3 regions of the Devosia sp. MC521 genome follow, and region 1 is predicted to be linked to each of the others. Evidence: predicted binding sites of a transcription regulator. Region 1 holds the regulator's gene; each other region holds the start of a gene.
What was found. Region 1 encodes PhoB, which activates phosphate uptake and scavenging genes when phosphate is short. Its sites were predicted from a motif close to TGTCATNNANCTGTCAT; they were not measured.

Region 1 (3,254 bases):
CTGGCCTTCATGATCTCCCTCAATGCGATCGCGATCTTCCTCAGATCTCGCCTCGAAAAGCGCGCATAAGGATCACATAATGGATATCCTTGCCTCCAAGGCCAAGACAGCCCACACTGCCCTCGGCGCAAATACGGATCTGTCTGAAATGATCGCGCATCCCATTCGTCTGACTGCCCGCGATGTCACCGTGCACTATGGTGCCAAGCAAGCCTTGCACGGCATTTCCATTGACATCCCAGATCGCTCTGTCACCGCTTTCATCGGTCCATCGGGCTGCGGTAAGTCGACCTTCCTGCGCTGCATCAATCGCATGAACGACACCATTGAAGGCGCCAAGGTTGGCGGTAAAATCGAACTCGACGGTCAGGACATTTACGCGCCAGACCTTGACGTGGTTGAACTGCGCGCCCGCGTTGGCATGGTGTTCCAAAAGCCGAACCCGTTTCCGAAGTCGATTTACGACAACGTCGCCTACGGCCCACGCATTCACGGACTTGCCCGCAATAAGACCGATCTCGACGCTATCGTCACCTCCTCGCTGCAAAAGGCAGGTCTCTGGAACGAAGTGAAGGATCGCTTGCAGGAACCAGGCACCGGCCTGTCCGGCGGTCAGCAGCAACGTCTGTGCATTGCCCGCGCCATCGCCGTTGGCCCAGAAGTCATTCTCATGGACGAGCCCTGCTCGGCCCTCGACCCGATTGCAACCGCCATCATCGAAGAGCTCATTGACGAGCTGCGGACCAATTACACCATCGTCATCGTCACCCACTCGATGCAGCAGGCAGCCCGCGTCTCGCAAAAGACTGCCTTCTTCCACTTGGGTAATCTGATTGAACAGGGCGACACGGAAGACATCTTCACCAACCCTGTCCACAAGCAGACCCAAGACTACATCATGGGCCGTATCGGTTAATCTAAGGGGAGAGCACAGCCATGCCACACAATACCGGCACAGAGCACATCGTTACCTCGTATAACGAAGAACTTCTCGCCCTCGCGCAGGCCATCGCCGAAATGGGTGGTCAGGTGGAAACGGCTGTCGAAAACGGCACGCGCGCCCTGCTCAAGCTCGACCGCGAACTGGCTGACGTGACCATCATCGCCGACCAGCGCATTGACGACATGCAACGCAAAATCGACGAAATGGCCGTGTCCATGATCGCCCGTCGTCAGCCAATGGCGTCCGACCTGCGTTCGATCATCACCGCCATCCACGTGGCGTCGGATCTTGAGCGCGTTGGCGATATGGCCAAGCAATTGGCCCGCCGCTCGCTCAAGCTCGAAACGATCAACCTGCAGGCCTCGTTCTACAGCGGCGTCCGTAACATGACCGCTCTCGTGCTCGGTCAGCTCAAGGAGGCGCTCGACGCCTACGCCAATCGTGATGCGGAAGCTGCCGTTGACGTTTGCAATCGTGATGATGATGTCGACGCCATGCACACTTCCCTGTTCCGCGAACTCCTCACCTATATGATGGAAGATCCGCGCAACATCACTTCTTGCACCCAGCTTTTGTTCTGCGCCAAGAGCCTTGAACGTGTAGGCGACCACGCAACCAATATCGCTGAACGCGCTTACTATCTTTCGACTGGTAAGCAGCTCACCAGCGACGTCCAAGAACTCCAACGTCAGCAGATCAAAGCCTAAGCGCCAATTTCGTCACGTCGCCCAATCGGCGTGACGAACTCTTCGAAAATCCCCTATATTGAGTAACGGTCCCTACGGGCCGATTGACGGAGCACGCCCATGCCCGCGACGATCCTTGTTGTCGAAGACGAAGCCGACATCTCCCTGCTCCTGCAATACAATCTGCAGGCTGAAGGCTTTGATGTCGTCACAGCGGAAACCGGCGATGAAGCGCACCACGCCATCGCAGAACGCGTCCCTGACCTGATCTTGCTCGATTGGATGTTACCCGAAGTTTCCGGCATCGAAATCTGCCGTCGCCTGCGTGCGCGTGAAGAAACCGCCCGCGTTCCAATTATTATGCTCACGGCCCGCGGCGAAGAAGAAGAGCGCGTACGCGGTCTCACCACCGGCGCAGACGATTACATCGTCAAGCCATTCTCTGTCCCCGAACTCGTCGCCCGTATTCAAGCGCTGCTGCGCCGGGCGAGCCCAAGCCTTGTGACGAACGCGCTTAAGGTTGGTGAGCTTGAGCTAGACCGCACCACTCACCGCGTCAGCCGTGGGTCCCGAGACATTCACCTTGGGCCGACAGAATATCGCCTGCTCGAATACCTCATGACCCATCCGGGCCGCGTCTACACCCGCGAGCAGCTTCTCGACGGCGTTTGGGGCAATGACGTCTATGTCGACGAACGCACTGTGGACGTCCATATCGGCCGCCTCCGCCGCGCCATCAACCGTGGCAAGGAAGCCGACCCCATCCGCACGGTCCGCGGCGCCGGCTACTCCTTCGACGAACGCTTCTCGCAACTGGCTTAGATCGCGTGCCCTTAGGCACAACAAGGTCTGACACTCGGCACTGTTTTCTGGTCACCGCAAGTCGCCGCTGATCAGAAAAAAGCCAAAAAATCTCTCTGCGCGGGGCGCATCGAAACTGTTTTGCGTGTTCTACGAGGCCCAATAACGCAATCCACCAAATCAGACGCTTGACGTGTAAAGTCCTTTCATATCATAGAATTAACCATAATATTCTTCGTGTCTCCTGATTTGTTGAGCAGCGCCAAAAGCTGCAGATTGCCGCGCCACTATGTTGTCAAAGCCAATTGCCGTTGTACCGGCGATCGTCGCCCTACTTGCTGCTACCAATATCACCGCAGCGCAGGCCCGAGATATCACCATCAGTGAAGGTCAAACCGGAGGTGCTCAGAGCCTTTCCGGGATCGGGGACACGCTCTTTATCGCAAGTGGTGGCACCTTGGACTCCACAAGCAACGTGATTTCCATCACCGGCTTGGATACGGTGATCACGAACTACGGTACGATCGAAAATCGCGGAAGCGCCACCTACGCGCTGGAAACGCTGGCAGCTAACACGCGAGTGGTCAATCACGGCGGCATCTTCTCCTACGAAGACTGCTCCTATGGCGTCTACGCCACTGGTGATTATTTCACACTCACCAACACCGGAACGATTGAGACCAAGGGCAGCTGGGCGGGCACAGGTATCCAGGTCGAAAACAGCGCCAATAATGTGCTCAATGTGACGTTGGACAATAGTGGCAGCATCATCACCCACGGCACACAATCCCACGGTATTAGCCTTTACGGCACCAGTTCACGCA
Region 2 (3,254 bases), 1.9 Mb from region 1:
GTTGAGGTTGATCTGCTGGATAGCGATGTCCGAACCTGGGTTTGCGTCGTAATAGCCCTGGCTCTTGGTCAGCTCATAAGCGGCCTGAGTGACAGGCAGGTAACCCGTTTCCTGGTGGAACTTGGCCTGAACTTCAGCCGAAGAGAGGTAGTTCAGGAACTGCGCTACGCCCTTGTATTCAGCGTCTTCGTGACCAGCTAGGGTCCACAGAGTTGCGCCACCAATGATGGAGTTCTGCGGTGCGCCGTCGACGTCGTCAAAGTATGGCAGCATGCCGAAGCCAACTTCAAAGTCCTTGGCATTGGCGAGAACGCCAGCGCGGGAGGCCGAGGAACCCATGAAGATCGCACATTCGCCAGCGTAGAAGCGTGGCGCATTGTCCGAACCGCCGCTGGTACCACCGTACTGGTAGATGCCGGTCTTCTGCCATTCAGCCAGCTTTTCCCAGAGGCGAACGGAGAGGTCGTGGTTAAAGGTCAGTTCGGTGCCGAGACCACCAAAGCCGTTTTCCAGCGAGCCGTATGGCACGTTGTGCAGCGACGAGAGGTTTTCGGTGCCGATCCAGGTGGCCGAATAGCTGATGGCCGTACCGCACGTGGCAGCGCCCGATTCAACGATCTTCTTGCCGAAGTTTTCGATATCGGCCCAGGTCTTTGGCGCGACGTTTGGATCAAGCCCTGCCTTCTCGAAAGCGGTCTTGTTGTAATAGAGAATTGGGGTGGAGGAGTTGAACGGCATCGAAAGCATATTGCCTTCGGTGTCGGTGTAATAGCCGGTCACGACTGGCAAGAATGCCGATGGATCGAAGTTCGAGCCATGTGCTGCCATCAGTTCGTAAACGGGCAGAACAGCGCCCTTGGCAGCCATCATGGTGCCAGTGCCAACTTCGTAAACCTGCACCAGATGCGGCTGCTCGCCAGCGCGGAAGGCGGCGATGGTGCTGATCATGGATTCTTCGTATTCGCCACGATAGGACGGAACGACCTTAAATTCGCTCTGGCTGGCGTTGAAGTCTGCAGCAAGCGCTTCCACGCGTTCGCCCAGTTCGCCACCCATGGAGTGCCACCAGTTGAGTTCGGTCTGCGCAAAGGCAACCGAGGTGCTCAGGGCAAGGGTGATAGCGGCAAGTGCCGCGCGGTTCATCGTCTTCATCTTCTGTCTCCCATAGGACAGGTCAGCATCGACCCAAGTCCCGCCAGACTGGATTTCGTGAACGACATTTGAGCTGCGGATTTTTCCGTTTCAGCTCACCGAATTTGGTGTCGTACCCGCCGACGTTTTCTGCGGGCATGGCTCCTCTAACGATGCTGCTTGACGCTTCCTTGAAGCTTTGGTGACGTTACCATGACAGTGCACAACCATCCGTCGCAGCTGTGTTTGTGATCGAATATGGGGTGCCGGACGCCGCGGTGGTCTGGATTACGCTGCGGACTCTTGCGGCGCAGGCAAACCCATGTCACACGCCGTAAGCATCGGCCGTGCCTTATAGGGAAGTCGCCAGCCTCTCATGATCACCTGTTTCGATATTGGCGGCACCACGATTAAGGCCGCAGTTGCCCACAGTGCGACAGACATTGTCTCGCTCGGTCGCGTCGCCACACCAGCGCACGACTTTGACGCCTTTGCCGATGCCATCGCGGCACTCATCGCCCAAGGCGGCGCACCTGCAGGGGCGGCCATCGCCATTTCCATTGCTGGCGTCGTTGACCCGGCAACCAATGTCGCCACGGTTGCCAATATCCCGTGCATCAACGGTCGTGCCCTCGGGCCAGATCTCAGTGCCAAGCTCTCTCGCCCCGTCATCGTCGGCAATGATGCAGATTGTTTCGCCTTGGCCGAAGCCCATGCGGGCGCGGGCAAGGGGTTTAACGTCGTCTTCGGCGTCATTCTCGGCACCGGCGTCGGTGGCGGCATTATTGCCGATGGACGTCTCATTCGCGGTGCTGGCGGGTTCTCTGGCGAATGGGGCCACGCCACCATTGTCCAAACTGAAACCCAGGCCTGGCCGCACAAAATTGCGCATATGGCGTGCGGTTGTGGCCAGCTTGGCTGCACCGACACTATCGGCGGCGCCCGCGGTTTGGAGCGCCTTCATGCCCAAATCCATGGCCAAACGCTCTCGAGCCTCGACATTGTCTTCGCATGGGGGCAGGGCGATACTCAATCAACCCGGACCATGACGCTTTACACCGAGCTCCTTGCGGCCCCGCTCGCCTTGCTGGTGAACGTGCTTGGCCCCGACATTATCCCCGTCGGCGGTGGCCTAGGGAATAGTCCCGAGCTAGTGGCAGCGCTTGACGCCGCCGTTCGCCCGCGCATTCTGCGCAAGCTTGACCGACCACTCATCGTTCCAGCCCAACTGACTGTCGATGCAGGCCTCATCGGCGCTGCAAGCTTGGCCTATTCGGAGGGCGTGGTATGACCTTGCTAGAAGTTTGCGTTGATAGCCTCTCGGGCATTCAAGCGGCAGTCGAAGGCGGCGCTGACCGCATCGAGCTCTGCTCGTCGCTCGAATATGGCGGGCTCACGCCTTTTGCTGGCTTGGCGAAACTGGCATCGAGCACGCCGATCCCCGTCCGCATGATGGTGCGTCCCCGCGCCGGAGACTTCGTCTTCGACGATTACGAGCTGGCCATTATGATCAGCGATATCGAAACCGCCCGGACCAATCATCTCGGCGTTGTCTTGGGCGCCAGCCTGCCCAGTGGCGCGCTCGATATGCGCCGCCTCGAAATCCTCTGCCAGATGGCGGGCGACACGCCTCGCACACTGCATCGCTGCGTCGATCTCGTGCCTGATGTTGAAGAAGCCGTCGAACAGGCCATTGCGCTCGGCTTCGATACGATTTTGACGTCAGGGCGTCAGCTTTCCGCTGAGGCTGGCATTGAAGACATCGCCAAGATGCACGAAGCCGCCAAGGGGCGGATCACCATTATGCCGGGTTCAGGCGTGTCCTCGGTCAATGCCCGTCGCATTCTCAATCGTGTGCCGGTGTCGGTTGTCCACGCCTCGTGCTCGGAGCGCGCTCCGGCAGAGGACACGGAAGGCGCGAAGCGCTTGGGCTTTGTCAGCCCCAACCGCCGCGTCACCTCCCGCGATAAAGTGCTCGAACTTCGAGCCGTCCTCTCAGCGCACTAAAGAGCGCGCTGAGACCACTTCATTTCTGGCGTATAGTCGAAATTCTTGTCGAACGGATAGGTCGGGCGCGGCGTATGATTGCGCTCGGTGCGTTCCACAAACTGGTCGACCACGCC
Region 3 (3,254 bases), 500 kb from region 1:
CCGTCATAGCCCAGACGCGTGGTCTTAAGCACGGCCGGCAGTCCCACCTCAGCCACCGCCGCCTTCAAATCATCCAGCGAATGAATAGCGCGATAAGGCGCGACCGGAATATTCTTGGACGCCAAAAAGCCCTTTTCGGCCAGCCGATCCTGCGAGATCGCCAGCGCTTTAGCGCCGGGACGCAACGGCTTCAGCCCCGCAAGAATTTCCGCTGTTTGCGCGGGCACATTCTCAAACTCATAGGTGATGACATCGACTTGGCTGGCAAAAGCCTTGAGCGCAGCCACATCGTCATAAGCCGCCACCGTCTTAAACGGCGTCACATCAAATGCCGGGCTCTGTGGGTCCGGGCAATAAATATGGCTTTTCAAACCCAGCTTTGCAGCGGCCAAAGCCAACATGCGCCCAAGCTGCCCCCCGCCCAAAATACCAATAGTGGAGCCAGCGGGCAGCGCGGAATCTTGGGTCACGGACGACTACTCAGTATCAGAGGGAAATTGGGGCACAGACGCCGTTTGGCGGGCGCGATGCGCCTCGAGGCGATCGGAAAGTTCATCATCGTTCAGCGCCAAGACAGCTGCCGCCAACAGCGCCGCATTGATAGCGCCCGGCTCGCCAATCGCGAGAGTTCCAACAGGAACTCCGCCCGGCATCTGCACGATGGAATAAAGGCTATCGACGCCCGAAAGCGCCTTGGAGCGCACGGGCACGCCGAACACCGGCAGTATCGTCATCGCGGCAATCATGCCCGGCAGATGCGCCGCGCCACCCGCACCGGCGATAATCACCTTAACGCCTTCAGCTTTGGCGTTGGTGGCAAAATCGACCATGCGCTCAGGCGTACGATGCGCCGAAACGATGCGCGCTTCATATTCGACTTCGAGACTTTCGAGGGTTTCTGCGGCCAGCCGCATAGTTGGCCAATCAGATTGGCTGCCCATAACAATGGCGACGGGTGGCTTGAGCATGGCGTGTCCCTCAGAGCGCTCCACAAAGCGCGGCATTAGCCCAGATTTGGCCATAACTCAAGCAGCCAAGGCCTCAAGCGATGATGTCAGGCAAGAGTATATTTTCCAGCTGAGCGATGCGGTCTTTGAGCGCCAGTTTGCGCTTTTTGAGCCGCTGGATCAGCATTTGATCGGCCATTTGAGACTGCGTTAAAGTCAGGATCGCAGCGTCCAAATCGGCATGTTCCTGGCGTTTTGTTGCCAGTTCAAGACCAAACTGGGCCTCAATTTCCTTAGTCAGGGGCAGCATTCACGCACCAACTTTGTGGGCATATCAGTTACCTCTGGTTAGCCCATGATCATGGAAAATGCATCACATTTTCGAGGACTGCCGCATGGGTGTCGACAAAGCATGAAAGATTTGTGACGATACCCAAGTCCAACACGCTGAAAGGAGTTCTTTAATGACGACTGAAGGCCACATCGCAGCGCTCGAGCGGCGCCATCAGGAACTGGATAAGCAGATCCATTCTGAAATGCAAAATCGCCTCAAAGACGATTTGATGGTTGCTTCGCTCAAACGCAAAAAACTCGAAGTGAAGGACGAACTTTACCGTCTCCAGGGCGCCACGCGGCAATAAATTCTACGAAAGGCAGAGTTTCTCTGGAGGGTCACGGCACAGCCGGGACCCTTTTTCATTTTAGTAAACAAAAGCAAAATCAATAGGATTAACGCCCTCTTAAGGGCAGACCTTCATCGTATTCCCAAAGTGGCACACAGCGATTCGTGTGTCCTGCGACGGGAAGGCCAATAGGTTCATGACGCGTGTTCTGGTGGTTGATGACGATCCGGTCCAGTTGCGGCTCACCGCCGAGATTGCAAACCGTGCCGGGTTCAAACCGCTGACCGCCACTGGTGGCGAACAGGCGCTCTCCATCCTGCGCGAAGATCGCAAAATCGGCGCGATGATTCTCGATCTGGTCATGCCAGATCTCGATGGCATGGGCGTTATGGAAGTGATGCGCCGCGAGGGCATGACGACCCCCGTTATTGTCCAGACCGCAAGCGCCTCACTTGAAACCGTTATCTCGGCCATGCGTCAGGGTGCGGCGGATTATTTCGTCAAACCCGTAAGCCCCGAGCGTCTGGTCATCTCGCTGCGCAACGCCATGAAACTGGATGCGCTCGAATCGGCGATCCGCGCCGAGCACGCCCGCAAATCTGGCACCTTCAGCCACAAGGATATGATCGCAGCGGCCCCTGCTATGGCGCGCGTCATTACCCTCTGTGGCAAAGCCGCCAAGAGCGCGATCCCGGTCCTCATTGAAGGCGAAACTGGTACAGGCAAAGAACTTGTCGCCCGCATCATCCAAGGCACGTCCGAACGTGCCGGAAAACCTTTCGTCACCGTCAATTGCGGTGCCATTCCCCCGAACTTGGTCGAGTCGGTCCTGTTTGGTCACAAGAAGGGCGCGTTCACAGGCGCGCATGCTGACCAGAGCGGCAAGTTCGCTGAAGCCAATGGCGGCACGATCTTCCTTGATGAAGTGGGCGAGCTGCCACTCGAAACGCAGGTCAAGCTCTTGCGTGTCCTACAAGAAGGCGAAATAGAGCCTATCGGCGCAACGCGCCCTGAGCGCGTCAATGTTCGCTTCATATCGGCGACCAACCGGCGCCTGTTGAATCTCGCCAAATCGGGCGAATTCCGCGAAGATCTCTATTACCGTCTTAACGTCTTCCCCATTTATACCCCGCCGCTGCGCGAGCGAATGGAAGACCTCAACGCGCTGGTAAGCCACTTCATTGCCCGTTTCTCAGCTGAAGCTGGCAAGCGTATTTTGGGGCTCACCGCTGAAGCGCAAGCTCTTCTTATGGGCTATGATTGGCCGGGCAATGTCCGTCAGCTCGAAAACGCGGTTTATCGCGCCATTGTGCTCACCGACGGCGCCTTCCTCGAGCCTGCCGATTTCCCCCAGATCTTGGCCCAGTCTGCCGGGCGCGAAGAAGCATTCCGCAGCGTTGCGCTGGCCCCTGTTCCGCGCAATCCAACCCACATCGACGACGCCCCATCTCGCGTGCGCGTGGATATCCTGAGCACCCCCGCTCCCGACAGGTTCCTGAACGACAGCGGGGCCTTGCTGTCCCTGGCAGCCATCGAGCGTGACGCCATCCAGTTTGCCATCGAGCACCACGGCGGTCGCATGTCTCGTGTCGCCAGAGCCTTGGGCATTGGCCGCTCGACCCTTTATCGCAAGCTCCATGAATATGGCTTGGCCGAAGGTTTGGTTACCGACGCTGCTTAATAA

Region 2: a site for PhoB is predicted at 1,334-1,350, ahead of ugpB (sn-glycerol-3-phosphate ABC transporter substrate-binding protein UgpB). Genes of this name have one in related genera too.
Region 3: a site for PhoB is predicted at 1,360-1,376, ahead of H4N61_RS14775 (YdcH family protein). Genes of this name have one in related genera too.

Annotation. Positions count from the first base shown of each region.
Region 1 covers NZ_CP059902.1:2,564,603-2,567,856, forward strand. Annotated here, with positions in the region: gene pstA (phosphate ABC transporter permease PstA) at 1-69, shown strand, start outside; gene pstB (phosphate ABC transporter ATP-binding protein PstB) at 149-916, shown strand; gene phoU (phosphate signaling complex protein PhoU) at 937-1,650, shown strand; gene phoB (phosphate regulon transcriptional regulator PhoB) at 1,750-2,451, shown strand; gene H4N61_RS12285 (autotransporter outer membrane beta-barrel domain-containing protein) at 2,720-3,254, shown strand, end outside.
Region 2 covers NZ_CP059902.1:686,369-689,622, forward strand. Annotated here, with positions in the region: gene ugpB (sn-glycerol-3-phosphate ABC transporter substrate-binding protein UgpB) at 1-1,143, opposite strand, end outside; gene H4N61_RS03295 (ROK family protein) at 1,508-2,422, shown strand; gene H4N61_RS03300 (copper homeostasis protein CutC) at 2,419-3,138, shown strand; gene H4N61_RS03305 (M81 family metallopeptidase) at 3,135-3,254, opposite strand, start outside.
Region 3 covers NZ_CP059902.1:3,065,590-3,068,843, forward strand. Annotated here, with positions in the region: gene H4N61_RS14760 (5-(carboxyamino)imidazole ribonucleotide synthase) at 1-470, opposite strand, end outside; gene purE (5-(carboxyamino)imidazole ribonucleotide mutase) at 477-968, opposite strand; gene H4N61_RS14770 (DUF465 domain-containing protein) at 1,042-1,257, opposite strand; gene H4N61_RS14775 (YdcH family protein) at 1,412-1,588, shown strand; gene H4N61_RS14780 (sigma-54 dependent transcriptional regulator) at 1,767-3,251, shown strand.